2 regions of the Variovorax sp. H27-G14 genome follow, and region 1 is predicted to be linked to the other one. Evidence: predicted binding sites of a transcription regulator. Region 1 holds the regulator's gene; the other holds the start of a gene.
The links. Region 1 encodes LexA, which represses DNA repair genes until DNA is damaged. Its sites were predicted from a motif close to ACTGTATNNNNATACAGT; they were not measured.
Positions count from the first base shown of each region.

Region 2: a site for LexA is predicted at 10,015-10,032, ahead of recA (recombinase RecA). Genes of this name have one in related genera too.

Region 1 is NZ_JAYLVN010000002.1:498,137-513,175, forward strand. It holds gene VLK31_RS07870 (3-hydroxyacyl-CoA dehydrogenase) at 1-1,113, opposite strand, end outside; gene VLK31_RS07875 (MFS transporter) at 1,282-2,475, opposite strand; gene VLK31_RS07880 (D-2-hydroxyacid dehydrogenase family protein) at 2,472-3,479, opposite strand; gene VLK31_RS07885 (hypothetical protein) at 3,590-3,967, opposite strand; gene lexA (transcriptional repressor LexA) at 4,105-4,788, opposite strand; gene VLK31_RS07895 (asparaginase) at 4,862-5,827, shown strand; gene adk (adenylate kinase) at 5,860-6,516, opposite strand; gene kdsB (3-deoxy-manno-octulosonate cytidylyltransferase) at 6,653-7,426, opposite strand; gene VLK31_RS07910 (Trm112 family protein) at 7,423-7,605, opposite strand; gene lpxK (tetraacyldisaccharide 4'-kinase) at 7,586-8,617, opposite strand; gene VLK31_RS07920 (ExbD/TolR family protein) at 8,618-9,043, opposite strand; gene VLK31_RS07925 (MotA/TolQ/ExbB proton channel family protein) at 9,111-9,743, opposite strand; gene xseA (exodeoxyribonuclease VII large subunit) at 10,057-11,349, shown strand; gene VLK31_RS07935 (superoxide dismutase) at 11,492-12,073, shown strand; gene VLK31_RS07940 (DUF192 domain-containing protein) at 12,143-12,601, opposite strand; gene VLK31_RS07945 (hypothetical protein) at 12,699-12,896, opposite strand; gene VLK31_RS07950 (cell envelope biogenesis protein TolA) at 13,051-13,374, opposite strand; gene icd (NADP-dependent isocitrate dehydrogenase) at 13,593-14,852, shown strand.
Region 2 is NZ_JAYLVN010000004.1:177,228-192,266, reverse strand. It holds gene VLK31_RS13445 (CHASE2 domain-containing protein) at 1-886, opposite strand, end outside; gene VLK31_RS13440 (FHA domain-containing protein) at 935-1,594, opposite strand; gene VLK31_RS13435 (Stp1/IreP family PP2C-type Ser/Thr phosphatase) at 1,661-2,470, opposite strand; gene VLK31_RS13430 (TerC family protein) at 2,499-3,182, opposite strand; gene sucD (succinate--CoA ligase subunit alpha) at 3,300-4,193, opposite strand; gene sucC (ADP-forming succinate--CoA ligase subunit beta) at 4,203-5,369, opposite strand; gene argC (N-acetyl-gamma-glutamyl-phosphate reductase) at 5,587-6,510, shown strand; gene VLK31_RS13410 (hypothetical protein) at 6,533-7,276, opposite strand; gene yiaA (inner membrane protein YiaA) at 7,471-7,908, shown strand; gene VLK31_RS13400 (SRPBCC family protein) at 7,910-8,338, opposite strand; gene recX (recombination regulator RecX) at 8,322-8,780, opposite strand; gene recA (recombinase RecA) at 8,826-9,950, opposite strand; gene VLK31_RS13385 (MarR family winged helix-turn-helix transcriptional regulator) at 10,098-10,595, shown strand; gene VLK31_RS13380 (response regulator) at 10,670-11,341, shown strand; gene VLK31_RS13375 (sensor histidine kinase N-terminal domain-containing protein) at 11,403-12,845, shown strand; gene VLK31_RS13370 (sporulation protein) at 12,865-13,122, opposite strand; gene VLK31_RS13365 (biotin--[acetyl-CoA-carboxylase] ligase) at 13,128-13,967, opposite strand; gene VLK31_RS13360 (SET domain-containing protein) at 13,970-14,611, opposite strand; gene VLK31_RS13355 (DNA topoisomerase III) at 14,782-15,039, shown strand, end outside.

The DNA of each region.
Region 1 (15,039 bases):
CAGCATGTCGATGCCCACGGTGCGCGTGGCGTCCAGGCGCTCGACCGCGGCCACCGTGGTCACGTCGAAGCCCAGCGGCGCAACCAGAATCAGCGAATGCGCGGCGGGCGTGGCGCCGCTGTCGATCTGCGCGCCCAGCGTGTTCACCAGGCGCAGCAGTTCGGCACGGCGCGCGGCGCGCGGCGACACCCACACCGAAGGGCTGCCCTCGACCACCGGAGGCGCGGCCTCGGGCGTCTGCTGCATCACGCCGTCGGTGTAGCGGTAGAAGCCTTCGCCGGTCTTGCGGCCCAGTGCGCCGGCGGCCAGGCGCTGCGCGGTGATCACACTTGGGCGAAAGCGCGGCTCTTCAAAGTACTGGTGGTAGATCGACTCCATCACCGGGTGCGACACGTCGAGCGCGGTCAGGTCCAGCAGCTCGAACGGGCCCAGGCGAAAGCCGGCCTGGTCTTTCAGGATGCGGTCGATGGTGACGAAGTCGGCCACGCCTTCGCCCACGATGCGCAGCGCCTCGGTGCCGTAGCCGCGGCCCGCGTGGTTGACGATGAAGCCTGGCGTGTCCTGCGCCTGCACTGCGCTGTGGCCCATCTGTTTGGCGTAGCCGGCCAGTTGGGTGCAGACCTCGGGCGCGGTCTTGAAGCCCGCCACCACCTCGACCACCTTCATCAGCGGCACCGGGTTGAAGAAGTGAAAGCCCGCGAAGCGCTCGGGGCGCTTCAGGCCGGCCGCAATGGCCGTGACCGACAGCGACGAGGTGTTGGTGACCAGCGTGGCGGTCTCGGCCACGATGCCTTCGAGTTCGCGGAACAGCGCGCGCTTGACTTCCAGGTCTTCGACGACCGCCTCGACCACCAGGTCGCAGCCGGCCAGCGCCTGGGCCGAATCGACGGCCTTCACGCGGGCGATGTACAGGTCGCGCGTGGCGGCGTCGATCTTGTTCTTTTCGTGCAGCTTGTTCCACTGGGCGACGAGGGCCTCGCGGCCGCGCTCGGCGGCGCCCGCAAAGCTGTCGAGCAGCAGCACGTCGCTGCCGGCCTGTACGGCAATCTGCGCGATGCCGCGACCCATGGCGCCGGCGCCGACGACGCCTGTTCGGGTGTAGTTCACTGTCATGTGCTGGAGGGTTTCAATGGTTGAGTGGTGTCCGGGCCTGCCGCGCAGGCGTTGATGCGGCTGCCGCAAGGGTGCTGGCGAAGGCTTCGATTTTGCAGTCCCGCGCGCAGGGGGCGTGACGGGTTTTACGCGGGGGCATGTTTTCAGCCCTCGGAGGTCGATGGCCGATCAGCCGGGCCGCCCGCTGCGGTCGATGGCCACGCTGAGCACCATGGCCACCATCAGCACGCCAAAGCCGACCCAGCTCATCCAGGCGGCCGCGTCGTTGGCCAGCAGCCAACCGCCGAGCGCCGCACCCACGGCCTGGCCCGTGTAGATGCCGGAGCTGTTCAATGCCACCGAGCCTGGCGCCAGGGTGGGTGCCAGGCCCACCAGGCGGGCCTGCTGCGCCGAATTGGTGGCGAAGCAGCCCAACCCCCAGGGCACCAGCACCACGGCCAGCCAGGCGAGCGTGGAGGCCAGCGGCCACAGCAGCAGGCTCAGCGTGATCAACGCGGTGGTCACCAGCACCATCCGCCCGGCGCCGATGCGGTCGATGAAGCGGCTCACGAGCATGTTGCCGAGCAGGCCGAAGACGCCGAACAGCGCCCAGATCAGGCTCAGCGTGGTGGCGTCCGCGCCGTAGCTCTGCTTGAGGATCGGGCCGAAATAGCTCGACAGCACGAACTGCCCGGTGCCCTGTAGCGCGGTGACCGTGACGATGCCCATCAGCACCGGGCTGCGCAGCACGCGCGACCAGGCCGCGGCTGTGAGCGCGACGGGGCGGACGGCGTTGGGCATGGTCAGCCAGATCGATGTCGCGCTGGCGACACTCAAGAACGCGATGGCCATGAAGGCCATGCGCCAGCCCAGGTATCCGCCAATCAATGCGCCGATGGGCAGGCCCAGCACCGAGGCCATCGACCAGCCCAGAAAGACGAAGGTCACCGCACGCCCGCGCTGCTCGGGCGGCACCAGCAGGCCGGCGCAGGCCGCCGCCTGTGGCGTGAAGATGGCCGGTGCAATGACCGTGAGCATGCGCACCGGAAGCAGTGCGCCAAAGCTCGGCATCAGCGCCGAAAGCGCATGCCCGGCGGCGTACCACAGCATGGTGAGGGCCAGCAGCCGGCGGCGGTCCCAGCCCGCGACCGCAGCGGCCAGCAGCGGTGCACCGATGCACATCACCACCGCGGCGGCCGTGATCAACTGGCCCGAGGTGGCCACGCTGATCGACAGCGAACTGCTGATTTCGTTGAGCGTGCCGGGCACCACCATCACGCCGGTGCCAATCACGAAATTGCCGGCGAGGAGCGCCCAAAGTGCGCTATTGGATGCGCTTTTTGGTGCGCCTTGCGCCGCGCGCCGCGGCGCAGGCAGGCTCACCGACGGACCTGCAGCGCGCCGGGGTTCACGATGTTGGTGGGGTTGCCGTTGATGTAGCTCACGACGTTGTCGAAAGCCTGGCCGAAGTAGCTCTCGTAGCTCTCCTGCTCCACATAGCCGATGTGCGGCGTGCAGATGCAGTTTTCCAGCCGCAGCAGCGCATGGCCTTGCAGCGGCGGTTCGCTCTCGAACACGTCAATGGCGGCCAGGCCGGGGCGGCCACGGTTGAGGGCGGCAAGCAGCGCGTCGGCCTCGACCAGTTCGGCGCGCGACGTGTTCACGAACAGCGCCGTGGGCTTCATGCGGGACAGGTCTTCGAGCGTGATGAGGCCGTTGGTCTCGTCATTGAGCCGCAGGTGCACAGACAGCACGTCGGCCGCGGCAAAGAATTCATGGCGGTTCTGGGCCACTTGGAACCCGTCGGAGCGCGCCTTGGCGCAACTGGCCTCACGCCCCCAAATAACGACCTGCATGCCAAACGCCTGCCCGTAGCGCGCCACGAGCTGGCCGATGCGGCCATAGCCCCAAATGCACAGCGTCTTGCCCTTGAGCACCGAGCCCAGCCCGAAGTTCGGCGGCATCGACGCCGACTTGAGCCCCGACTGTTGCCAGGCACCGTGCTTGAGGTTGCTGATGTACTGCGGCAGCCGTCGCATCGCGGACATGATGAGTGCCCACGTGAGTTCAGCCGGCGCCTGCGGAGAGCCCGAGCCCTCTGCCACCGCTACGCCGCGTTCCGTGCATGCGGCCACGTCGATGTGGCCGGCAATGCGCCCGGTCTGCGAAATGAGTTTGAGCTTGGGCAGCTTTTCAATGAGCTGACGCGAGATCTGCGAGCGCTCGCGAATCAGCACGATCACGTCTGCGTCCTTGAGACGAACCGACAACTGCCCGATGCCCTTCACCGTGTTGGTATAGACCTTGGCCGCGTACGCGTCCAGCTTGGCGGCGCAGCGCAGCTTGCGCACGGCGTCCTGGTAATCGTCGAGGATCACAATGTTCATGGCGTGCCATTGTGCCTCGCACCATCGCCATGTCGCAGCGGTGAACGTTTGGATACCCAGGCCCGGGCGGCTTTCGGGCCCGCTTCCGCAGGGCTTCCTGGGCGTTTGCGTCAGTGCAGCCGCGTCGAGCGGTGGGCCGTGGCCATGATCTCGGCGGTTTCGAGTGCGGCCAGGCGGTCGAGTTCGGCACACACGTCCGCCATGCGACCGGAGATCACGACGCGGTCGTTGCGCTGCTGGCCCTTGCCGTCGACCACGCGAACCACGCGCAGCGGGCGTGCGGGTGCCGTGGCCACCGCGGGCGTTGCGGTGATGCCGCCAGCGCGGGTGGTGCAGGCGGGGCGCACGGCAACGTAGCGAAGACCTGCGGAGCTGTCGTTGGCGTCGAGATGGTCCCTGGCGTGGGGCCTGCGCGTCGGGATCAGGCGGTTGGCCAGCGACTGCAGCGGCATCCAGAAATCAGCAATGGCGAGAAGGGCGATTCCCATGTGAACTCCAAAAAAGTATGAGGTTGAACACAGGCAGGATTTCTTGAATCGGCCGCGACAGGGTGATGACGACTTTGCGCCATACGCCCGCCACCTGTCGCGGCCGGATGAGTGCTGCTGCCAGCAGGCCGCGAGGCCTACATCAGCATGGTGTTGCGGATGAGGCCGACCGCAAGGCCTTCGATTTCGAAAGGCTCGCCGGGCTGGACGATGATGGTCGGGTAGTCAGGGTTCTCGGCGTGCAGCTCGATGACCAGCTTGTTGCGCTTCAGGCGCTTCACCGTCACCTCTTCGCCCAGGCGCGCGACCACGATCTGGCCGTTGCGCGCTTCCTTGGTGGCCTGCACGGCGAGCAGGTCGCCGTCCATGATGCCGGCGTCGCGCATCGACATGCCGCGCACCTTCAGCAGGTAGTCGGGCTGGCGCTGGAACAGCGTGTTCTCGACGTAGTAGGTCTTGTCGACATGCTCTTGCGCCAGGATAGGCGAGCCGGCGGCAACGCGGCCGATGAGCGGCAGTGCCAGCTGGGCCATGCCGGGCAGCGACAGCGAGAACTGGCCGCCTTCGCGGTGGCGCGTTTCAGTGAGCGAGCGCAGGGCGTCGCCCTTGAGGCGAATGCCGCGCGAGGTGCCGCTCACCAGCTCGATGACACCCTTGCGCGCCAGCGCCTGCAGGTGTTCTTCGGCGGCATTGGCCGACTTGAACCCCAGCTCGTTGGCGATTTCGGCGCGCGTGGGTGGGGCGCCGGTGCGGGCGATGGCACTCTGGATCAAGTCCAGGATCTGCTGCTGGCGGGCTGTAAGCTTCACTGCGAACTGCATATGTGGTTCCTTGCGGCACTGGCTAGATATCCAGTACCTGTATTTTTAACCAGTTTTTAAAAGTTGACAAGTCATGGTCAATTCCTTTTCAGCTGAAGTGCAACGCGTGGTGGTTCTGGGCACTGGCGGCACCATCGCCGGCAAGGCCGCCAGCAGCGGCGACAACATCGGCTACACGGCCGGGCAGGTGGGCGTGGCCGACCTGTTGGGCGGCATCGATGCTCCGACTGGCGTGACGCTGGTGGCGGAGCAGGTGGCGCAGGTGGACAGCAAAGACATGTCCTTCGAGATATGGCGGCAACTCGCGCAGCGCTGCGCGCATTGGCTGGCGCAGCCCGACGTGGCGGGCGTGGTCATCACGCATGGCACCGACACGCTGGAGGAGACGGCGTTCTTCCTGCACTCGGTGCTCGCAGCGGCCAAACCGGTGGTGCTGACCTGCGCGATGCGCCCTGCAACGGCGCTGGCACCGGACGGACCGCAGAACGTGCGCGACGCCATCAGCGTGGCCGCAACCAAGGGTGCGCAGGGCGTGACGGTGGTATGTGCCGGCACGGTCCACAGCGCGGTGGACATCCAGAAAACGCACACCTATCGGCTCGACGCTTTCGGCTCGGGCGACGCGGGGCCGCTCGGCTATGTGGAAGAAGGGGACGTGCGCCTTGTGCGCTCATGGCCCGAAGGCGGCGGATCGCAGGCGTCGAAACCCGTCGGCGCGGGCGCGGTGACGTGGCCGCGCGTGGAGATCGTCATGAGCCATGCGGGCGCGAGCGGCGCGGTGATCGATGCGCTCATGAGCGCGGCCGTCCTTGATCCCTTGCGGGGCCTGGTGCTCGCAACCACCGGCAATGGCACGGTGCATCACGCGTTGGAAGAGGCGGCGCTGAAGGCGCAAGCCGCGGGAATTTCGGTGGTCCGCGCGACGCGTTGCATGAGCGGAAGGATCCTGCCCAAGGCAGGCGAGCAGTTGCGCGATGCGGGCGCTCTGACGCCGGTGAAGGCGCGCATCGCGCTGATGCTGGAACTGCTCGGGGAATAAAAAAGCCGCCCTGTGAAAGGGCGGCTGCGAAATCAGTTGCTCAGTGCGGCCAGCGCACGCTGCGTGATTTCATCGACCGTGCCCACGCCCTTGATGGCGCGGTACTTGGGCGCGGCGGCTGGGTCGGTATTGGCCCAGGCCGAGTAGTAGTCCACCAGCGGACGCGTCTGCTGGCTGTACACGTCCAGCCGCTTGCGCACGGTTTCTTCCTTGTCGTCTTCGCGCTGGATCAGTTCCTCACCGGTCACGTCGTCCTTGCCTTCCACCTTGGGCGGATTGAACTTGACGTGGTAGGTGCGTCCCGAAGCCGGGTGCGAGCGCCGACCGCTCATGCGCTCGATGATGTCGCTGAAGGGCACATCGATCTCGAGCACGTAGTCGAGCTTCACGCCGGCCGCCTTCATGGCGTCGGCCTGAGGAATGGTGCGCGGGAAGCCGTCGAACAGGAAGCCGCTGCCGCAATCGGCCTGCGCAATGCGTTCCTTCACCAGATTGATGATCAGGTCATCGCTGACCAGTGCACCCGCATCCATGACGGCCTTGGCCTGCAGCCCCAGCGGCGTCCCCGCCTTGACGGCGGCGCGCAGCATGTCGCCGGTCGAGATCTGGGGGATGCTGTATTTCTGGCAGATGAAGGCCGCTTGCGTGCCTTTGCCCGCCCCGGGCGCGCCCAGCAAAATTAGTCTCATGGTGTCCTCGGACGGTTCTTAGATTTTGTGTCGCACCCAGCGTCGGCCCCAGGGCTGGGCAAGGCGGAATTGCTTCGAGGATAGCATGCGTGTCCTCGACGAAATCTCCGCGCTTCCCGCAGGTGACACGGCCTTTTCAGCCCCTGGAGTTGGCGGCGAAGACGGCGCGCACCCGCGCAAGGTCTTCGGGCGTGTCGATGCCCGGACCGGGCGCAACGTGGCTCACATGCACCGCAATGCGATGGCCGTGCCACAGCGCACGCAGCTGTTCCAGCGCTTCCGTGGCCTCGACAGGCGCCGGCGGCAGCGACGGAAAGCTGCGCACGAAGCCAGCGCGATAACCGTAGATGCCGATGTGGCGCAGCGGCGCCGGCGTGGGCAGCACGGTGGGTGCCGCCCCATGGGCGGAGCCGTCGCGCCACCACGGCACCGGGGCGCGGCTGAAGTACATCGCGTTGCCTTGCGCGTCGAGCACGGCCTTCACCACGTTCGGGTTCATGAAGTCGGTGATGGAATCGATTTCGTGCGCGGCGGTGCTCATGGCGGCTTCGGCATGGGAGGCCAGCGTGGCCGCGACCGCGTCGATCAGGGCGGGGTCGATCAAAGGCTCGTCGCCCTGCACGTTCACCACGATGTCGTCGCCGTCCAGACCGAGTTGCTCGCAGGCTTCGGCCAGCCGGTCGGTACCGCTCGGATGGTCTTGCCGGGTCAGGATGGCCTCGACGCCATGTGCCCTGCAAGCCGAAATGATGGAAGGGTCGTCGCCCGCAACGACCACGCGCGCCGCGCCCGATTCGCTGGCACGCTGCGCCACGCGCACCACCATCGGCACGCCGGCGATGTCGGCCAGGGGTTTGTTGGGGAGCCGTGTCGACGCCAGCCGCGCTGGCACCAGAACGGTGAAGCTCACAGCCCGAGCTCTTCGTCGGACAGCGTGCGTGCTTCGTTTTCCAGCAGCACGGGGATGCCATCGCGCACTGGGTAGGCGAGGCGCGCGCTGCGCGAGCAGAGCTCCTGCTTCTCGGGGTTCCAGGTCAACGGACCCTTGGTGACGGGGCAGACGAGCAGTTCAAGCAGCTTGGTATCCATCGAGCGATGATAACTTTGCGTCGAGCGCGTTGAAGAATTCCGCAGAGGGCGTGAATGCCAGCGGCACGGCCAGCGCAGCGGGCGCTTTGCGCCACAACTTGACGGCGTCCTTCTCCGTGCAGACCAGCGTTCGCCCGGCGGTGGAAGGCTGCTGCCAATCGCTGAAATCATGGTGATCGGGCAGGGCGATGGTCTCGGCCAACGTGAGGCCGCGCGCGCGCAGCATCTCGAAGAAGGCTTCGGGCCGCGCGATGGCCGCCAGCGCGATCAGGGGTTGACCGCCCAGGGTGCTCAGCGGGATGTGGCGACCGTCCTGGGTCAGCGCCTCCGGGGCGAGCTGGCGCGTGGCGGTGTAGCCGCCGGCGAAGGCAGGGTGCGCTCCGCTGTGCAGCACCAGGTCGACCGGGCGCGGCCAGGCTTCGCGCAACGGGCCGGCAGGCAAGCGCCAGCCATTGCCGATGCCTCGATCGTCGAACACGCAGATTTCGATATCGCGCGCCAGCGACAGGTGTTGCAGCCCGTCGTCGCTGACGATGACTTGCGTGGCCGGATGCCTGGCGAGCAATGCGCGCGCCGACTCGATGCGCCTGCGCGCCACGAACACGGGCGCCTGGGTAACGCGATGAATCAGCGCGGGTTCATCGCCCACGTCGAGCGGATCGCTGTCGGCGAGCACTTCACGGCAGTCGTCGGTGCGCCGCCCGTAGCCGCGCGACACCACGCCCACCTGCAGCCCGCGCGCACGCAGGTGCTGCACGACGGCCATGACCACCGGCGTCTTGCCCGCGCCACCCGCGATCACGTTGCCGACCACGATCACCGGCACCGGCACGTGTTCGGCCCGAAGCCATTCGAGCCGGTACAGCAGGCCCCGCAGGGCGAAGATCGCGCCATACAGCAGCGACAGCGGCCACAGCACGCAGGCCAGCGGGCCGCGCCGCAACCATGCGCTCTGCAGCCGCGAGGCCGAAGAAGGCGCGCCGGTGTTGCTGTGGCCTTCGGAAGCAGGCACTCAGCGTCCGGCTTGCGCCGTCGACTGTGCCGCGAAGGTGATCTGCATCAAGCCGGCGCGGCGTGCGGCCTCCATGACCGTCACCACCGCCTGGTGCGGGCTGGTGGCGTCGGCGCTGATGATCACCACGCTGTCCTTGCCGCCAGTAGCTGCGGCGGCAAGTGCGGCCGCCACGGTCTCCACGCTGCGGTCGGGCAAAGCGGTCTTGTTGATCGCGTAACGGCCGTCGGCCGACACCGACACGATCACTTCCTTGGGGTAGTCGCGCTGTGCATCGACGTCCGCCGTCGGCAGCCGCAGCTGCATTTCCGTGAACTTGCTGTAGGTGGTCGACAGCATCAAGAAGATCAGGATCACCAGCAGCACGTCGATGAACGGGATCAGGTTGATCTCGGGCTCGTCGCGCGCGCCGTGGCGGAACTGCATGCGGCCGCGGGTCATGACAATCCTCCGCCGGTCCGCGCAGCACACGCAGTGGCAAGCGTGCGGGCCATCATTTGCGCAGGGCGTTCAGGTGGCGGGCAAAACGTTCACCCGAGAGCTCGAGGTTCAGCAGGTACTCGTCGACGCGGGTGCGAAAGTAGCGCCAGAAGATCAGTGTGGGAATTGCCACGATCAGGCCGAAGGCAGTGTTGTACAGCGCAATCGAGATGCCGTGCGCCAGCTGCGCCGGGTTGCCCGCGCCCACCGCGCCGTTGACCGGCGACTGCGAGCCGAAGATCTCGATCATGCCGATCACCGTGCCCAGCAGACCCAGCAGCGGCGCGGCCGAGGCGATGGTGGCCAGCGCGGGGAGGTAGCGCTCCAGCTTGTGCGCCACGGTGCGGCCCGAGGCTTCCATGGCGGCGCGCAGGTCGTCTTCGGTGCAGCGCGGATTGGCGTTCAACGCGCGCAGGCCGGCGGCCAGCACCTGGCCGAGCATCGAGTTGCGTTCCAGCTTGGTCACCACGTCGGGCCCCGGAATGGCGCCGTGCGACACGGTGATGGTTTCGTCGAGCAGCTTCGGCGGCAGCACCTTCACGGTCTTCAGACTCGTGAAACGTTCTATAACCAGCGCGAGCGCAACAACTGAACAGGCGAGCAAAGGCCAAATGGGCCAACCCGCGGCAACTATGATGGAAAACAAGAAATTCCTCCGGTCCGTAGACTGCAAATGCGCGGCGATTATCCACTGAGCCCACCATCGTCACGCGCCTTGTTTCGATGTCGGCAAAGACGCACAGATTCTGTGGATAACTTTGTGACTAACCTGCTGCGCAACACCTCCAAACCCGCATGGGGCGGCCTTTTCGCTAGAACGACTGAATTTTGAGCAGCACTTTTTTCAATGAAATCAATGGCTTGCACGAGGAACCGTGCACCTGTTTCGCTATTGCAGGCCCATGGGGCGGGTCCGCTGCGTGTTGTGGAAGAGTGGCATCGGGCCACGCGAGTGGGGCATGAGCTTGCGTGACGCGAATTCCGCGCCCGGACCGCGCGTGTGGGCGGTCGGCGCGTTGTGCCGCGCAGTGGCCGACGCGCTCGATGCGCGCTTCAATCCAGTCACGGTGCGAGGCGAGATTTCGGGCTTTTCGCGTGCGTCCAGCGGACACTGTTATTTCTCGCTGAAGGACGAATTCGGCCAATTGCGTTGTGCGATGTTCCGCCGCGCGGCCGGCCTGCTCGACTTTTCACCGCGCGACGGCGACCAGGTCGAGGTGCGCGGACGCCTTGCGGTCTACGAGCCGCGCGGCGACCTGCAACTGGTGGTCGAGAGTCTTCGGCGTGCCGGGCAGGGCGCCTTGTTCGAGCAGTTCATGCAGCGCAAGGCGAAGCTGGAAGCCGAGGGGCTGTTCGACGCGGCCCGCAAGCGGGCATTGCCGACCATGCCGCGCGCGGTCGGCGTGGTCACTTCGCTGGGGGCGGCGGCGTTGCACGACGTGGTCACGGCGCTGCGGCGGCGCGTTCCTCACATTCCGGTGGTGATCTCGCCCGCCGCGGTGCAGGGGGCCAACGCCCCCGCCGAACTGGTGCGGGCCTTGCAAACGCTCTACGATTTTGAGCCCGCCGTCGACGTCATCCTGCTGGTGCGCGGCGGTGGTTCGATCGAGGACCTCTGGGCCTTCAATGACGAAGCCCTGGCGCGCACCATCGTGCAAAGCCCGGTGCCGCTGATCAGCGGCGTGGGGCATGAAACCGACTTCACCATTGCCGATTTCTGCTCTGACCTGCGCGCGCCCACGCCCACGGCCGCGGCGGAGCTGGTCAGCGCGCCGCGTGACCTGTGGCTAGGTGCGCTCGAACTGCTCGATGAGCGGCTGAGCGATGCGCTGGGCGGGCGTCTCGATGCGCTGGGGCAGCGTCTTGACCAGGCGGCGGGGCGGCTGGGGCGGCCTTCCAACCTCGTGGCGCGACAGCAGCTTCGCTTGGCGCACCATGCGCAGCGCCTGCAGTACGCGGTGGCGTCCAGCCGTGAGCGACTGGCGCAGGTGCCGCGTGCAATCGCGGCCGATTTCCCCGTGAAATTCGAGCGCGCGCTGACGCAGCGTCGCGAGCGGCTCGAGCGAGTGGCCTTGCGTCTGCGGTTGCTCGACCCTGCGCTGGTCCTGCAGCGCGGCTATGCATGGCTCACGGACACGGACGGTCGAGCAATCGTCAGCGCCGCGCAACTTGCGCCGGGCGATGCCGTGAAGGCGCGGCTTGCCGATGGCGAGGTCGACATGAGCGTCACGCCGCCGGGCGGCGCGCGTTAGCCAGCGCGTCACACCGCCGGGCGGTGCAGCCAAAAGAAGGGCGTCACACCGCCGCGCGGTGCGACGGGCCCGCGTCCGACGCAGCATCAATAATTAATTCCTAGAATCCTTGATTCCCACAACCAACCCACGAGAAAAAACCATGGAACATGTGCTCCCACCCCTGCCGTACGCACTCGACGCACTCGCACCTGAATATTCGAAGGAAACCCTCGAATACCACTACGGCAAGCACCACAACGCCTATGTGGTGAACCTCAACAACCTGCAAAAGGGCACCGAGTTCGAAGCCCTGACGCTGGAAGAAATCATCAAGAAGGCCAGCGGCGGCATCTACAACAACGCCGCGCAAATCTGGAACCACACCTTCTTCTGGAACTGCATGAAGCCCCAAGGCGGCGGCGCTCCCACCGGTGCGCTGGCCCAGGCCATCGATGCCAAGTGGGGCAGCTACGACGCCTTCAAGGAAGCCTTCGTGAAGTCGGCCGTGGGCAACTTCGGCTCAGGCTGGACGTGGCTGGTGAAGAAGGCCGACGGTTCGGTGGACATCGTGAACACCGGCGCCGCCGGCACGCCGCTTACCACGGCCGACACCGCGCTGCTGACGGTGGACGTGTGGGAACACGCGTACTACATCGACTACCGCAACCTGCGCCCGAAGTTCGTCGAAACCTTCCTGGCCAAGCTGGCCAACTGGGACTTCGCCGCAAAGAACTTCGGCTGAGCCCGAGTTTCGCGCATGAAAAAGCCGACCCGCGGGTCGGCTTTTTTGCATGCTTCAGGCAGCGAATGCTCAGCGTTTGGTGGCTGAGAACAACTCGCCACCGAGCTTCGCGCCCTTCTTGATGTTTTTCTTGGCGAACCAGCCTTGGTTCATTTCGAGCACATAGCGCACCGGCTCGAGCGAGCAGTGCGAGTTCTCCGTCATGGGCTGCATGTCGACCAGGTTGACGATTCGGCCGTCGTCGGCCACGAAGGCAGCGGTCAGCGGCAGGATCGTGTTGCGCATCCAGAAGCACTGCGTGGCAGGCTGCTCGAACACGAAGATCATGCCCTCGGCCTGTGGCATTTCCTTGCGGAACATCAGGCCGATCTCTCGCTGCAGCGGCGTTTGCGCAACCTGCGTGTCGATCTTGTACAGGCCCACAGACAGCTGCGTGCGTGGCAGGTCGGTCTGGGGTTGCTGCTGGGCATGCGCTGGCATCACGAAAGATGCGGACGCGAGGAGCAGGGCGGCGAGATGCTTGAACATCGGACGACTCTTTCACGGCGGGGTCAGGGCCCGGCCTTAACCAAAACTGCCAATAAAAATGCCCGCTGATGCGGGCATTGCCGGTGAGCTGGAAAGCTTACACCTTCTTGGCAGCGGCCGTGTGGGCCTTGGCCACGTGGCGAACCTTTTGCTTCTTGGCAGCGACGTGCTTCTTGGCAGACACGTGCTTCACAGCCTTGGGGGCAGCGGGAGCAGCGGCGGTGGGTGCAGCTTGTTGAGCGAATGCACCGACAGCGAAGAGACCAGCAACCAGGGCGGCGAGCAGCTTGTTCATGAAGAGATCCTTTGAAATTCGTTGATTTGGATTGCCCTTCCTGCGGAAGGTAGACATTCAACGGGCCCTGCGTTGTGCGGTTGACAGTCATCTGGCTGGTGAAGGCGAAAAAAAAGCGCTCTGTTCGAGCGCTTTTTTCTGGAGGCCAGCCGAATTACTTCGGGGTGCCGCCTTGGGTCGACTTGCGCTTGACGCTGCCGTCCTTGTTGCGACGACGCTGGTCGCGCGACTCGGCACGCTTTTCGCCGGAAGCAGCAGCCTTGTCGCCACCGATGGCGCCGCCTTCGGGCGTCTTGGCTTCGTCACCAGCCGGAGCCTTGACCATGCCTGCGGGCTTGGCAGCCTTCTTGGCTTCAGCGCGTTGTTGCGACTTGCTGTTGGTCGCGTTGCCTTGTTCGGGCGTCATACCAGCCGGGTTTTGGGCATAGGCGCCAGCGGCAAACAGGCCAGCGATCATGACTGCGAGAATTTTGCTCATTGAAGATTCCTCTATCGAGAATTGGTTGGAAACGCCTCCCGGCGAGCAGAAGGTCAGCCACTAACGAGGCCGATGGCCCTACGGTTGACAAACGCTTGCTGATGGGTTGCGTCTAAAATGTACAGCGATTTGTTCATGGGCTGTACAGCGAATCCGCCCCGTGTCTGAATTCGCTGACAGTTGTCAAAATTAAGTCAATCCCGGAGCCATTTCCCCTCATGTCCAGTTATCAGCACATCAAAGTCCCGACCGAGGGTCAGAAGATCACGGTCAATGCAGACAACTCGCTCAATGTGCCTGACGAACCGGTCATCCCCTACATCGAAGGCGATGGCACCGGCCTGGACATCACCCCCGTCATGCTGAAGGTGGTCGATGCGGCGGTGGCCAAGGCCTACGGCGGCAAGAGGAAAATCCATTGGATGGAGGTCTATGCGGGTGAAAAGTCGACCAAGGTCTACGGACCCGACGTCTGGCTGCCCGAGGAAACGCTGCATGCGGTGCGCGACTACGTCATTTCCATCAAGGGCCCGCTGACCACTCCCGTGGGCGGCGGCATCCGCTCCCTGAACGTCGCGTTGCGCCAGGAACTCGACCTCTACGTCTGCCTGCGCCCCATCCGGTACTTCAAGGGCGTGCCCAGCCCGGTGCGCGAGCCGCACAAGACCAACATGGTGATCTTTCGCGAGAACTCGGAAGACATCTATGCCGGCATCGAGTTCGAAGCCGAAAGCGACAAGGCCAAGAAGCTCATCAAGTTCCTGCAGGAAGAAATGGGTGTCAAGAAGATCCGCTTCCCGAACACCTCGGGCATTGGCGTGAAGCCTGTGTCGATCGAAGGCACCGAGCGTCTGGTGCGCAAGGCGCTGCAATACGCGATCGACAACGACAAGCCCAGCGTCACCTTGGTCCACAAGGGCAACATCATGAAGTTCACCGAAGGTGGCTTTCGTGACTGGGGCTACAACTTGGCCGCCAAGGAGTTCGGTGCCGAACTGATCGATGGCGGCCCCTGGATGAAGTTCAAGAACCCGCGCACGGGCAAGGACATCATGCTGAAGGACAGCATTGCCGACGCGTTCCTGCAGCAGATTCTGTTGCGGCCTGCCGAATACAGCGTCATCGCCACGCTCAACCTCAATGGCGACTACGTGTCCGACGCGCTGGCCGCGCAGGTCGGCGGCATCGGCATTGCGCCGGGCGGGAACCTGAGCGATACCGTCGCCATGTTCGAGGCCACGCACGGCACCGCGCCCAAGTACGCCGGCAAGGACTACGTGAACCCCGGTTCCGAGATCCTCTCGGCCGAAATGATGTTGCGCCACATGGGCTGGAAGGAAGCGGCCGACCTCATCATCAGCGCAATGGAGAAGTCGATTGCCAGCAAGAGGGTCACCTATGACTTCGCACGCCTGATGGACGGTGCCACGCAAGTGAGCTGCTCGGGCTTTGGCCAGGTAATGATCGACCACATGTAAACGCCATTCTGCGTCGCCGGCATCTTGCGATGTCGGGCATCAGGCCCTTGCAGTTCCGAAGCGGAATTCAAGGGCCTTTTTGTTTGCCTGTTGACTCGCTTGCGAGGTATTGAAATTGATTCTTTAGCAGTACAAACGAAAAGACGCTCCGGACAAATTTCACAAATCGATCGCCCTCTTTTTTGAC
Region 2 (15,039 bases), on a different contig from region 1:
GTACCTGCATGCTGGCCGACTGATCGACCGGAATGCGCAGCCGGTCCAGCCGCAGCGATTCAAGGCGGGGCGCGGCCCCGTCCGACGCAAACGCCGGGCGCACCGCCGGAGCGCCGTTGGCAAGCCGGTACACCGCCAGCCCCAGCGATTCGTAGTAGCCGGGCTGCGCCTGGTCGCCCTGGTAGCGGGCCACGAGCGGCACGCCGCGGATCACGCCGTCGCCATTGGCGCCGACCAGCATGTTGACGAAACCCGCCACCGGCACGGCCTGGGCCAGCGCGGGCAGGCTGGCACCGAAGCCGTTCCAGGTCGTGCCGTAGGTGCCGCCCGCGGGGAAGGCGCTGAGCGCAATCAGCGGCGCGGCGGGCAGCTGGCCCTTGGCGCGAGGCGGCTGCGTGTGGTTGAAGTAGTAGCCGAGCGCCACGCGCCGGCCTTGCAGCGCCTGGGCGAAGGTGGCGTCGTGGTCCAGCGAGGGCGCGAGCCGCTCGACCTCGGGCGCCAGGCCGGGCATGTCTTTGAGCGGTCCGCGGGCCAGGGCGCGCAAACGCTCCAGGCCGGAGCTGCGGTCGGGCTCCAGGAACATCACGTCGAAGCCGACCACGGCCACCTGCTGGCGGTCGAACAGTTCGGTGGCCAGGCCGGCCATCTTGTCGCGCGGCCAGGGCCACTGGCCCTCGCGCGCCAGGCTCGCGTCGTCGACATCGACGATCACCACGCGCGGGTCGAGTGTGCGCGGCATGGTGGCGCGCAGGCGAATGTCGTAGATCAGGCGGTCCAGCCGCTCGAATGCGCTCAGCGGCCAGGCGCCGGTGGCATGCGCCAGGGCCAGCAACAGCGGCAGCAAGGTGATGGCAATGCGCGACCCGTGCCGCCGCAGCGTGCTCACGGCAGCCCGTCCCGGCGGGCGCTGCCGCGGCAAGCCAACAAAAGGCCCCTAGATGCGGACGAACTGCATGCGGGTGGCGCCGCCAAGCTCGAGCACGTCGCGCTCCTGCAAGGCGACCGCCTCGGTGCCCAACTGCAGGCCGTTGAGCGTGACGTTGCCTTCGACGCCCGCGGCCACATAGCCCTGCCGGCGCCGCGTGACGACGGCCACGGCCACACCGGGCTTGCCGATGGTGGTAACGACCTTCTGCAGGGGAACGTCCTGCCCTTCATTGGCACCCGACAGCACCCGCAGCACAGGAATGCCCAGCTCGACCAGCGCGCCCGACTCGGTGGGCGCCGAAGACAGCGGCATGGAGCCGGAGTGCGCGGGGTGGTCGGCCAGCGTCGTGCGCGCGGAACCGGGGCCGATGGCCACGTTGCTTCGGGCACGGAAGTGAATGCGGCAGCCGCCAACCTCGATGACATCGTTGTCCTGCAGCGCCTGCTTCTGGATGGCCAGTGCATTGACGTAGGTGCCGTTGGTGCTGTTGAGGTCTTCAATTTCGACTTCGCCATCGCTCATGTGCAGCACGGCATGCTCGCCGCTGACCGCCAGGTTGTCGATCACGATGTCGTTGTAGGCACGCCGGCCGAGCGTCGTGCGTTCCTTGGCGAGTGCCACTTGCCCGATGACCACGCCATCGACCGAAATGATCATCTTCGGCATTGCCGACTCCCCGAATGCAAATCTTGAATGATGGCAAGCGAAACGGTGGGGTGCCGTCCAGGCCTGCTACTTGGCTGTGCGAGGTGTTTCCACAATGCCAGCACTTGCCAGAACAACCGAAATATTGTCCCGTCCGCCATTGTCGTTTGCAATTGCAACCAAAAGTGCGGCTTTTTTCTGCAGTCCGACATCGTGCTGCAGAAGCGTGAAAAGCTGCTCATCTGAAACCATTTCGCTTAATCCGTCGGAGCAGAGCATATACAGGTCGCCGGGCCTTGCGCTGTGCTCGTGCATTTCGAGCATGACCTGCGCCTCCACGCCAACGGCGCGGGTCACGAGGTTGCGGGTGGGCGAATTCAGCGCTTCTTCGGGCGTGATGGCGCCGGCGTCCAGCTGTTGCTGGCGCAGCGAATGGTCGCGGGTGAGCAGTTCGAGCTTGTTGTTGCGCAGGCGGTAGCAGCGCGAGTCGCCAATGTGGCCGACCACCACGCGCTGGGGCCTGAAGGCCGCCAGCACCAGCGTGGTTCCCATGCCTTGCAGCTCGGGGTTGGTGGTGCCCTCATGCAGGATGGCGCCGTTGGCATCGTCGGTGGCGGCCTGCAGCGCGCGGCGCACCACGCGCGCCGGCGCCTGCATGCCGGCCTGGGCAAACCAGCGCCCGAAGCTGGCGTGCAGCAGCGAAATGGCCATGGCGCTGGCCACCTCGCCGCCCTTGTAGCCGCCCATGCCGTCGGCCAGCAGGGCCAGGCCGAGGGCCGAGTCGACGTGCACCGCGTCCTCGTTGTGGGCGCGCAGCCGGCCGACATCGGTCACGGCGGCAAACTCCCAGGCCAGGGGCGGACGGGTCGAGAACAGGGAAACGCCGACACTCACCATGGTTAGCGGGCGCCAGCTTCTCTGGAACTCAGTGTGCAGCGGCGTGCGCACGCCGTTGCATCAGGCGACCGACGCCCACCACGAACAATGCACCGGCGGCAGCTGCCGCGTAATGCAACCAGGGGTTGGCCGCGAGGGTGTCGCGCAGTGCCACGTCGCTCACGATGGTTTCGCCGCCAACCCAGCCGATCAGCGCGGCGCCCAGCATGACGATGATCGGGAAGCGTTCCATGAGCTTGATCATGAGGGTGCTGCCGAAAATGACCAAGGGAATACTGATCGCCAGGCCGAGCACCAGCAGCACCATGCTGCCCTGCGCGGCGGCCGCCACGGCAATCACGTTGTCCAGGCTCATGACCAGGTCGGCCAGCAGGATGGTGCGCACGGCCACCATCATGCTGCCGTATTCCTTCGATTCGCCTTCGCCGTCGTCGTCGCTGCTGAGCAACTGCGTGCCGATCCACAGCAGCAGCAGGCCGCCGATGATCTGCAGAAACGGCAGCGCCAGCAGCTTGGCCGCCACCACCGTGAGCACGATGCGCAGCACCACGGCCGCGCCCGAGCCGAACATGACGGCTTTTTTCTGTTGCGCGGGCGGCAGCGATCGCGCCGCCATGGCGATCACGACGGCGTTGTCGCCCGACAGAATGATGTTGATCCAGACGATCTTGAGCAGACCTATCCAGAAATCTGTGCTTTGAAGGAGTTCCATGTCTCTGATCCCACTGTGTTTTATTTGAAAAAAGCGCCCGCAATCCAGTGCGGGCGCTTTTTTATTTCTGCGTGGTCCTCGTGGTGCTGCGGCCAGCCGCAGCCCTGAAGCCGTCTCTTACAGGCGTGCCTTGAGCAGCTTGGCCAGCTCGGAGAAGTTGCGCGTCACGGTGAAGCCGCACTCTTCCATGATGGCGAGCTTGGCGTCGGCCGTGTCGGCACCGCCGGAGATCAGGGCGCCGGCGTGGCCCATGCGCTTGCCGGGAGGGGCAGTGACACCGGCGATGAAGCCGACGACCGGCTTCTTCATGTTGTCCTTGCACCAGCGGGCTGCGTCAGCCTCGTCCGGGCCGCCGATTTCGCCGATCATGATGACCGCGTCGGTGTCCGGATCGTCGTTGAAGGCCTTCATCACGTCGATGTGCTTCAGACCGTTGATCGGGTCACCGCCAATGCCCACTGCCGACGATTGGCCCAGGCCAATTTCGGTCAGTTGAGCCACGGCTTCGTACGTCAGCGTGCCCGAGCGCGAGACCACGCCGATGCGGCCCTTGCGGTGGATGTGGCCGGGCATGATGCCGATCTTGATTTCGTCGGGCGTGATCAGGCCGGGGCAGTTGGGGCCCAGCAGCAAGGTCTTCTTGCCGCCGGCCGCTTCCTTGGCCTTCATGCGGTTGCGCACTTCGAGCATGTCGCGAACCGGAATGCCTTCGGTGATGCAGATCGCCAGGTCCAGGTCGGCTTCAACGGCTTCCCAGATGGCGGCCGCCGCGCCTGCCGGCGGCACGTAGATCACCGACACGGTGGCGCCGGTTTGCGAAGCGGCTTCCTTCACCGAACCGAAGATCGGAATGTTGAAGATCGACTCGCCGGCCTTCTTCGGGTTCACGCCGGCCACGAAGGCGTTCTTGCCGTTCGCGTATTCCTGGCACTTTTCCGTGTGGAATTGACCGGTCTTGCCGGTAATGCCTTGGGTGATGACTTTGGTGTCTTTGTTGATGTAGATCGACATGACGTTTCCTTAGGCTTTCTTGACTGCTGCCACGACCTTCTGGGCCGCGTCCGCCATGGTGTCGGCGCTGATGATCGGCAGGCCCGAATCGGCCAGCAGCTTCTTGCCTTCGACTTCGTTGGTGCCCTTCATGCGCACCACCAGCGGCACTTGCAGGTTCACGGCCTTGCAGGCCGCGATCACGCCGGTGGCGATGGTGTCGCACTTCATGATGCCGCCGAAGATGTTCACGAGGATGGCTTCCACGTTCTTGTTCTTCAGCATGATCTTGAAGGCTTCGGTGACCTTCTCGGGGGTGGCGCCGCCGCCCACGTCCAGGAAGTTGGCCGGCTCGCCGCCGAACAGCTTGATGGTGTCCATGGTGGCCATGGCCAGGCCGGCACCGTTCACCAGGCAGCCGATGTTGCCGTCCAGCGAGATGTAGGCCAGGTCGAACTTGGAGGCTTCCACTTCGGCCGCGTCTTCTTCGTCGAGGTCGCGCAGGGCCACGATTTCGGGGTGGCGGAACAGCGCGTTGCTGTCGAAGTTGAACTTGGCGTCCAGCGCCATCACGTTGCCCTTGCTGTCACGGTTGAGCGGGTTGATCTCGACCAGCGAGGCGTCCGTCTCCATGTAGCAGGCGTACAGCTTCTTCAGGATGTCGACCGTTTGCGCGGTCGAATCTGCCGGCATGCCGATGCCGTCGGCAATCTGCTTGGCCTGTTCGTCGGTGAGGCCCTTTTCGGGGTCCGCGAACACGGTGATGATTTTCTCGGGCGAGGAGTGAGCCACTTCCTCGATGTCCATGCCGCCTTCGCTCGACGCGATGAACGCCACCTTCTGGGTGGCGCGGTCGGTCACGGCCGAAATGTAGTATTCCTTGTTGATGTCGGCGCCGTCTTCGATGTACAGGCGGCGAACCTTCTGGCCTTCGGGGCCGGTCTGGTGCGTCTTGAGCTGCATGCCGAGAATTTCGCCAGCGATCCGCTTGACGTCTTCAATGGTCTTGGCGACCTTGACGCCACCGCCCTTGCCGCGGCCACCCGCGTGAATCTGGGCCTTGACGACCCAGACCGGGCCTCCAAGTTTCTGGGCGGCTTCCACCGCCTCCTGGACCGTGTAGGCCGGAATGCCGCGCGGCACCGGCACGCCAAACTTGGCAAGGATTTCCTTGCCTTGGTACTCGTGAATCTTCATGAGGGATGTCTCTCGGAAGGAGGAGGTTGAGAACGGGAAATCTGGGGTCTGAAGCTGTTGGGGCTCTGTTGCTCGCGGGCGACGGCAGCCTGACGGCTGGGGGCGGCGAACAACCGCGGACTGTATCATGGTGCGCCGCACCAATACTGTACGTGGGGTTGCGGTCAATACGTACTTTCTTCTAGACAGCCCCCAGGGCACAGCGAGCACTCCCACCATGGCCAAGGTTTTCATCGACGGCGAAGCCGGTACCACCGGCCTGCAAATTCGCGAGCGGCTCCAGACGATGGCGCAGATCGAACTCGTGAGCATCGCGCCCGAGCTGCGCAAGGACGTCAACGCCAAGCGCGACCTGATGGCCGGCGTCGATCTGGTGGTGCTGTGCCTGCATGACGACGCGGCGCGCGAATCGGTGGCACTCATCGACCAGCTGCCGGGCGCCAAGCCCAAGATCATCGACGCCTCCACGGCGCACCGCATCGCGCCGGGCTGGGTGTTCGGCTTTCCCGAACTGGTGCAAGGCCACTGGCAGGCCGTGGCCAAGGCCGACCGCGTGGGCAACCCCGGCTGCTACGCCACCGGCGCCATCGCCATGCTGCGCCCGCTGGTCGACGCGGGCATCCTGCCGGCCGATTTCCCAGTGTCGCTGCCCTCCGTGAGCGGCTACTCCGGCGGCGGCCGGCCCATGATCGAGGCCTACGAAAAGGGCGAAGCACCCCTGTTCGAGACCTACGCGCTGGGCCTGAAGCACAAGCACATTCCTGAAATCATGGCCTACACCGGCCTCACCCGCCGCCCGGTCTTCATTCCGTCGGTGGGCAATTTCAAGCAGGGCATGCTGGTGCAGTTGCCACTGCACCTCGACCTGCTGCCCGGCAAGCCCAAGGCCGGCGACCTGCAAGAAGCCCTGGCCGCGCACTACGCCAAGAGCAACACGCCCGAACAGTTCGTGAAGGTGCTGCCGCCCACCGAAGACGGCAAGCTGGAGCCCGAGGCGCTCAACGACACCAACAACCTCGAGATTCGCGTGTTCCCCAACGAGGACCACCGCCATGCCGTGGTGATCGCCCGCCTGGACAACCTGGGCAAGGGCGCCAGCGGCGCCGCGGTGCAAAACCTGAAGCTGATGCTGGCGCTCTGAGCGCCCTCCTGCCTCAGCTTCTTCAGTTCACCAGCCAGAGCCCGACGCCCAGCAACGCCGCGTGCGCGCCCAGCGCGATGTACAGCGGTGTGCGCGAGGGCTCGGCCATTTCCTGCAGCGTTTCGTTGATGCGGCGCGTGAGCAGCGCGCGCAGCGCCGGGTCCTGAACCGGGCCTTGTACCGGGTCACCCGGGGCGACCAGCGGCTCGCCATGCGCGGCGCGGCTCTCCTGCCACTCGGCCATCATCTCGCTCAGCGGCAGGCGGTTCAGCACAAAGCCCACCACCGAACGCACCGCCCTGCCCTCGCCCAGCACTGGCGCGAGCTGCTTGCTCAGCGCATCGGCCGACAGCCAGTCCGCCGCGCGGTGCAGCGTGCCGTGCGCGCGCGGCATCGCCTCGATGCGCCCGGCAATCGCCCCGCCCAGGCGCTGCGCAACCGCCTCGCCGCGCGCCGCCACCAAGTGCTGCATGGCACGTGCGCGGCCGGTCGCCACGCCAAGCATCGTGTAGACGGCCACGAACAGCAGCAGCAAGACCGCCACCAGCACTGAAGGCGTAGTGATCAGCGCCACGATGGCGCCCGCCCCCCCCCCCCCCCCCCCCCCATTGCCGGGGCCGTTCAACTGGCTCAGATAGAAGAAGAAAACACCGCCGCCCAGGATCACGCCGAGCAGGCCGCCCTTGACGACCGAACCGGCAAACGCCAGGCCGGCCTTGGCGCCGGTGCGAACGAGGGACGGCTGGCCTGTGGGATCTGCGGACATGCGGGGCTCCTCCAACTGATTTATTGAATGAATTGCGCGCGACTCTTCAGGATTTCCTTCGGAGTCATTGCAAGCTGGCGCTGAAAAATTCGGCAAATGCGCACAAGTGCCGCATGGCGCCGAACGCGTTGAATCATGCCATTGGCGCAGCCCACCAGAATCGCGGTCCACAAACACAAAGGGAGGGAATTTCAATGGACCAACATTTTCAAAAGCCCACGGGCGCATTTGTCGCGGCGTCCTGGGCGGCGCTGTTTGCAGGCGCCCTCGTTTACCTGATCGGGCTGTGGAACGCCTCGATGCAGCTCAACGAAAAAGGCTATTACTTCACCCTGCTGGTGTACGGCCTCTTTGCCGCCGTGTCATTGCAAAAGAGCGTGCGCGACCGGCTCGAAGGCACGCCGGTCACGGGCATCTACTACGGCCTGTGCTGGGTCTCGCTGCTGCTGTCGCTGGCCCTGCTCGCCATCGGCCTGTTCAACGCCACGCTGGCTGGGAGCGAAAAGGGCTTCTACGCCATGGCGTTCCTGCTGAGCTTGTTCGGCGCAGTGGCGGTGCAGAAGAACGTGCGCGACATCGCGTCACACCACGGCGAGCACCCGCGGGTCGACAACACGGCAGAAGCCAGTTGATTCAGCCCGCTTCGAGCAGGCCGCACAGCGCCTGCAGATCGCGCGCGATCCATTCCGCGTCGCGCGCGAAAGCCGCATCGTCCATGTGCGGCTGGCGCAGCAGCGTGAACTGGAATTCGCTCACGCCCGGCGCCACGCCGATCACGCGAAACGGCAAATAAACCTCGGGCACGCCTTCGGGCGTAACCCAGTGGTCGAGCACGCCGAAGTCGTTGGACGGCGCAAAGCGCATGCGGGCGTCGCCGCTCTCGGGCGTGCGCACGGTCCAGTGGTCGCCATGCCGCACCAGCGCACTCTTCGCGAGCCCGCTGGCCCAGTCAGGCAGGCGCGCCGGGTCGGCCGCGAGTGCGTAGGCGCGGCGCCAGTCGCAATGCACGCGCTGCGTGACGACACGGGACTGAACGGTGGGGTTGTCATTCGTCGGTTTCATCGAAATCGCTCCTGAGCACCTTGGACACGACAGCGCCGGAGAAACCGCGCGCCATCAGGAACCGCATCTGCTTGGCCCGCGCCTTCGCGTCGGCAGGCGGGGCGTCGAAGCGGCGGCGCCACAGGGCGGTGGCGCGTTCGACTTCGGTCTCCTGCAGGCTGGCCACCGCTTCGGCGATGGCTTCGGGCGCAATGCCCTTGGCCTGCAGCTCCTGCCTCACCCGCAGCGCGCCCGAGCGGGCCGCGCGCTGGTTGAGCACCGAGGCCACCACGCGCGGTTCGCTGATGAAGTCCTTGGCGGCCAGTTCGTCGAGCGCCTTGGCCAGCGTGCCGGGCTCTTCTTCATGCTTGGCCAGCTTGCGCTCGAGTTCCAGGCGGGAATGCTCGCGCTGGCTCAGCAGGCGCAGGGCGCGGCCTTTGAGGGACGGGGCGTTGAATGCCATTCGGGGGGACCGCTCGCACGGCCTCGCTTGGGGCCGCGCCGGAGCTTATTCGCCCTTGTCTGCCTTCTCGGCCTTGTCCGCTTTCTCTGCCTTGGCGGCCTTCTGCGGCTTTTCGGGCGTGGCGTTGGCATCGGCGGCCAGCAGCGGAATGCCCAGCGACTCGCGCACCTTGTTCTCGATCTCGCGCGACAGCTCGGGGTTCTCGCGCAAAAACTCACGGGCGTTGTCACGGCCCTGGCCGATTTTTTCGCCGTTGTAGGCGTACCAGGCACCCGACTTGTCGACGATCTTGGCGGTCACGCCCATGTCGATGATTTCGCCTTCGCGGCTGATGCCCTCGCCGAACAGAATGTCGAACTCCGCCGTCTTGAACGGGGGCGACACCTTGTTCTTCACCACCTTCACCTTGGTTTCGTTGCCGATGGCCTCGTCACCCCTCTTGATGGTGCCGATGCGGCGAATGTCCAGGCGCACCGAGGCGTAGAACTTCAGCGCATTGCCGCCGGTGGTGGTTTCGGGCGAGCCGAACATCACGCCGATCTTCATGCGGATCTGGTTGATGAAGATGACCATGCAGTTGGTCTTCTTGATGGTGGCTGTGAGCTTGCGCAGCGCCTGGCTCATCAGGCGGGCCTGCAGGCCGGGCAGCGAGTCGCCCATTTCGCCTTCGATTTCAGCCTTGGGCGTGAGCGCGGCCACCGAGTCGATGACGATCAGGTCGACAGCACCCGAGCGCACCAGCGAGTCAACGATTTCCAGGGCCTGTTCGCCGGTGTCGGGCTGGCTGATCAGCAGGTCGGACAGGTTCACGCCGAGCTTCTGGGCGTACTGCACGTCGAGCGCGTGCTCGGCGTCGACGAAGGCGCAGGTGCCGGCCTGCTTCTGCATGGAGGCGATGACCTGCAGCGTGAGCGTGGTCTTGCCCGACGATTCAGGGCCGTAGATTTCGATGACGCGCCCGCGCGGCAGGCCGCCGACGCCCAGGGCGATGTCCAGGCCCAGCGAGCCGGTGGAGACCACCTGGATGTCTTCGAGCGCTTCGCCTTCGCCGAGCCGCATGATCGTGCCCTTGCCGAACTGCTTTTCGATCTGCGCCAGCGCGGCCTGCAGGGCCTTGGCTTTTTCACTGTTGGCGACCGAGATGCTTGCGCCCTTGACAACTGCGTCCATGTGGAAAACTCCTTGAATATCAACGGTTTGTGTGAGGTGGCGTCCGGTCTGCTTTTAATCACAGGCTGGATGCTTGAACAGTAGTGTAGGGGTTCATTGGTTGGCGTAAACCCATTTTTTGGTCAGTTTGCTTTACCATCTGGCGCCATGTCCGACGCCGCTGCTGCCGCTCTTTTCCCGACCGATCCCGACGCCTGGCGCCAGACCCACCTGGGCCGCCTGCTGGGCCACGCCATGCGCCGCTTCGACGAGCGCGTGCTGGAGCTGATGGCGCACGCGGTCGACGTGCCGCTGGCGCTGTCGAACCTGGCGGCGCGCGCGCAGGTGAGCGCCGCGCACATCCACATCACGCGCCACCTGTCGCGCGAAGGCTCGCGTCTCACGGAGCTGGCCGAGCGCGCCGGCATGACCAAGCAGGCGATGGGCGCGCTGGTCGACCAGTGCGAGGCCTGGGGGCTGGTAACGCGCGGGCCCGACCCGCTCGATGCGCGCGCGCGGCGCGTGCTCTTCACGCCCGACGGCCTGGCCTGGCTGGACGCCTTTCGCGCTGCCGTGACGCAGGCCGAAAGCGAGTTCAGAAGCAGCGTGGGAAACGACATTGCCACCGTGGTAACCATCGGTCTGGAAGCCTACGCCGCCGCGTAGACTCGTCCGCAGAGACAAATGTGAACGGCTCCAGCGTGGCGCCCGACACCCGAACCAGGCCGGAGGTGGCGCATATGCGGATTCTGATTGCCGAAGACGACCAGGTGCTGGCCGATGCCCTGCTGCGCAGCCTGCGCACTTCGGGCGCTGCGGTCGACCATGTGGCCAACGGCTCGCAGGCCGACACCGCGCTCATGACCCACGACGAGTTCGACCTGCTGATCCTGGACCTCGGGCTGCCTGGCCTGCACGGCATCGAGATACTGAAGCGCCTGCGCGCGCGCGGCTCGCAGCTGCCGGTGCTGGTGCTCACTGCGGCCGACAGCGTGGAAGAGCGCGTGAAGGGCCTGGACCACGGCGCCGACGACTACATGGCCAAGCCCTTCAGCCTGCAGGAGCTCGAAGCGCGCGTGCGCGCCCTCACCCGGCGCGGCATGGGCACCACCAGCAACACCATCCGCCACGGCCCGCTCGTGTACGACCAGGGCGGCCGCGTGGCCACCATCGACGGCAAGATGGTCGAGCTGTCGGCGCGCGAGCTCGGCCTGCTCGAAGTGCTGCTGCAGCGCGCCGGCCGGCTGGTGAGCAAGGACCAGCTGGTCGACCGCCTGTGCGAATGGGGCGAGGAGGTGAGCCTCAACGCCATCGAGGTGTACATCCACCGCCTGCGCAAGAAGATCGAGAAGGGCCCGGTGCGCATTGCGACGGTGCGCGGGCTGGGCTATTGCCTCGAAAAGATCCAGTGACGGCGGCACGCCCGGCACGGTCGCGCCGCACGGGCGGCAACATGCCAGTGGACGGGCCGCGATGAAACTCTTTCAGCGCGCCCAGCGCTCGTTGTTCGGCGAAATCCTCGACTGGATGCTCACGCCGCTGCTGCTGCTGGTGCCGGTGAGCATCGGCGTCACCTGGCTGGTGGCGCAGGGCATTGCCAACGCCCCGTTCGACCGCGCGCTGGAGCACAACGTGAAGGCGCTGGCCGAGCTGGTCACGGTGAGAGACGGGCACACGGAATTCATGCTGTCGCAGTCGGCGCGCGAAATCTTGCGGGCCGACGATGCCGGCCATGTGTACTACCAGCTGCTCGACGGCCACGGCACGTTGCTGAGTGGCGAGCACGACGTGCCGCTGCCCGGCCTGGACGAACCGCTGCCGCCCGGCCAGGTGTTTCTGCACAACGCCGACGTGCACGGCCTGCCGGTGCGCGTGGCCTCGCTGTGGCTGCCCAGCGGCAGCGACGACGTGCCGCCCACGCTGCTGCAGTTGGCCGAAACGCGCGAGAAGCAGTCGGTGCTGGCGGCCGAGATCATCAAGGGCGTGCTGCTGCCGCAGTTCGCCATATTGCCGCTGGCGGTGCTGCTGATCTGGCTGGCGCTGGTGCGCGGCATCAAGCCGCTGTCGGTGGTGGAGGCGCGCATTCGCGAGCGGCGCCCGGGCGACCTGAGCCCGCTGGACGAATCGTCGGTGCCGCTCGAAGTGGTGCCGCTGGTGTCGTCGGTGAACGAGCTGCTGGACAAGCTCAACGACTCCATCGGCACGCAAAAACGCTTTCTGGCCGACGCGGCGCACCAGCTGAAAACGCCGCTGGCGGGCCTGCGCATGCAGGCCGACCTGGCGCAGCGCGAGGGCGCCAATGCCGACGAGCTGAAGCAGTCGCTCAAGCAGATCGGCCGCGCCAGCAAGCGCGCCACGCACACGGTCAACCAGCTGCTGTCGCTGGCGCGCGCCGAAGGCAACAGCGCCAACGCGCACCACCAGCCCTGCGACCTGGCGCGGCTCACCATCGAGGTGGTGCGCGAGGCGGTGCCGCGCGCGATCGACAAGCGCATCGACCTGGGCTACGACGGTGCCGAGGCCTGCGCACCGGGCGTGATGTTCGACGGCAACGCCACGCTGCTGAAGGAGCTGGTGCGCAACCTGGTGGACAACGCGATCAACTACACGCCATCGACGCCGCAGCGCCCCGGCGTGATCACCGCGCGCGTGCTGGCCGACCCCTTCGGCCATGTGCTGCTGCTGCAGGTGGAGGACAACGGCCCGGGCATTGCCGAAGCCGACCGCGAGCTGGTGTTCGAGCCGTTCTACCGCGTGCTGGGCAACGAGGCCGACGGCTCGGGGCTGGGCTTGCCGATCGTGCGGGAGATTGCCAACCAGCACCGCGCGCAAGTGAAGCTGGAGGACGCGCATCCGGGCAAGCATCCGCCGGGCGCGCTGTTCACGGTGCGCTTCGAGGGGGAAGCGAAGGCCTGATCTGCAGGCGCTTGCTGGATCAGGGAGCGGGGGCGGGCGACGGCGTGGATGACGGAGCGGGCGCGGGCGCGGGAGCTGAAGTGGAAGACGGCGCACCCGGCTTCACGTCCTTGCGCAACTGCAGCCACTCGGGGTGGATCTGCCGCGCCATGCGTTGTGGCTCGCGCTCGCTGAGCCCGGCCGGTGCCAAGCCAAAGCCGGCCAGGTCACCGCGCGCCCACAGAAAGTAGCCGGCGTTGGCCAGCAGCAAGGCGACGAGCAGCAGGCGCAGCTTCATCTTGCTCAGAAGGCCATGCCGCGGGGGCGCACGCTCACTTCGTCGCTGGAAATGAGCTGCAGGCCGGCGTCGGTGCGCACCTGCAGCTCGCCGCCCCAGGCCACGCCTTCGCACAGCCCGGCGGTGCCGTCGCTGAGCACCACCTCGCGCCCGCGCAGCACGTCGCGTGCGGCAAAGCGTTCGGCAAAGGGGGCGAAGCCACGGGCCTCGAACTCACGCACGCAGCGCACCAGCGGCTCGGCCAGTTCAAGCAGCACCTCGGGCGCGGTTGCCTCGGGGCGCCACTGGCGCATCCATGCCGGCGGCGTGCGCATGCCATCCGCGTCACGCGCGCCGATGTTGATGCCGATACCGATCACCAGATAGCGCGAGGCATCCGGCCGGCCAGGGGCGGACATCGCGGGCATGGCGGGCATGGCGGGCATGGCGGTCTCGATGAGGATGCCGACCAGCTTGCAGTCGTTCACCCACACGTCGTTGGGCCACTTCAGGCCGACCCGGTGCGCGCCCGAGGGGTCGAGGCTCTCGGCCACGGCCACGCCCACGGCCAGCGACAGGCCCGACCAGTCGGCCGGCGCCAGCGGCATGCCGAGCGAGAACAGGAGCGACGCGGACTCTTCCTGCCCCGACGCGCTCTGCCAGGGTCGCCCGAGGCGCCCGCGCCCCGCGGTCTGGCGCTCGGCCACGAGCAGCACGGGCTCGACACGGCCGGCGCGCGCACGGCGCATCAGCTCGGTGTTGGTGGAATCTATTTCGGCCACGGCCTCGACCGTGAAGCCGGGCAGCAGCGGTGCGACGGATGCGGCGATCCGGTCTTCGAACCAGGTGGCCGAGGTGCTGCTCATGGTCAGTCCTTGTCGGACTTTTCTTTCTTGGCGGATTTCTTTTCCGCTTTTTTATCTGCCTTTTTTTCGGCTTTTTTATCGGCTTTCTTTTCAGCCTTTTTTTCTGCCTTTTTCTTTTCGGCTTTTTTCTCGGCCTTCTTTTCGGCCTTCTTCTTTTTCTTCTCTTCTTCCTCGTCGTCCTTGGGCGTCAGCAGCGTGCCGCGGCACTCTTCGGAGCCGCACCAGCAAGGAAATTCGGACAGCAGCGTGGGCGTGTACGGCTCGTCGATGACCAGGCCGTAGTCGTAATTGAGCTCTTCGCCTGCAGCGATGTTGCGCAATGCCTTGATATAAACGCGCCCATCGACTTCGTCGGCTTCGCAGTTCGGCTCGCAGGAGTGATTGATCCAGCGCGCGTCGTTGCCCTTCACGTTGCCGTCGATCACACGACCGTCATCGATATGGAAGTAGAAGGTGTGGTTGGGCTGGGCCGGGTCGTGCGGATGGCGGCGCAGGGCCTCTTTCCAGTTGATGACCTCGCCCTTGTATTCGATGAGCGTTTCGCCTTCGGCCAGGTCCTGCACGGCGAAGACACCGTTGCCATGGACATCGGAGCGTCGCATCTGAATGCGGCGGCCCGCGGAATTTGGGGTTTTGGAAGGCATCGCCGAAGTCTGTTAGTTTGAATATGCACACATGCGCGTGTGCGCGTGTACACGCGGGAAGCCGCAGATTGTATGTGGCCCCCACGCTCTCGCACTGCGTGTCGTCGCTGCCCCAAAAGGGAGCCGCAAGGCGGCTCGGCGGCGGCCTGAGAACTTTTTAGGAATTGTTGATGAAGACCTTGGTAATCGCAGAAAAGCCGTCGGTGGCACAGGACATCGTGCGTGCGCTCACGCCGGTGGCCGGCAAATTCGACAAGCACGACGAGCATTTCGAGAACGACAGCTATGTCGTGACCAGCGCCGTCGGTCACCTGGTCGAGATCCAGGCGCCCGAGGAGTTCGACGTCAAGCGGGGCAAGTGGAGCTTTGCCAACCTCCCCGTGATTCCGCCGCACTTCGACCTCAAGCCCGTCGACAAGACCAAGACG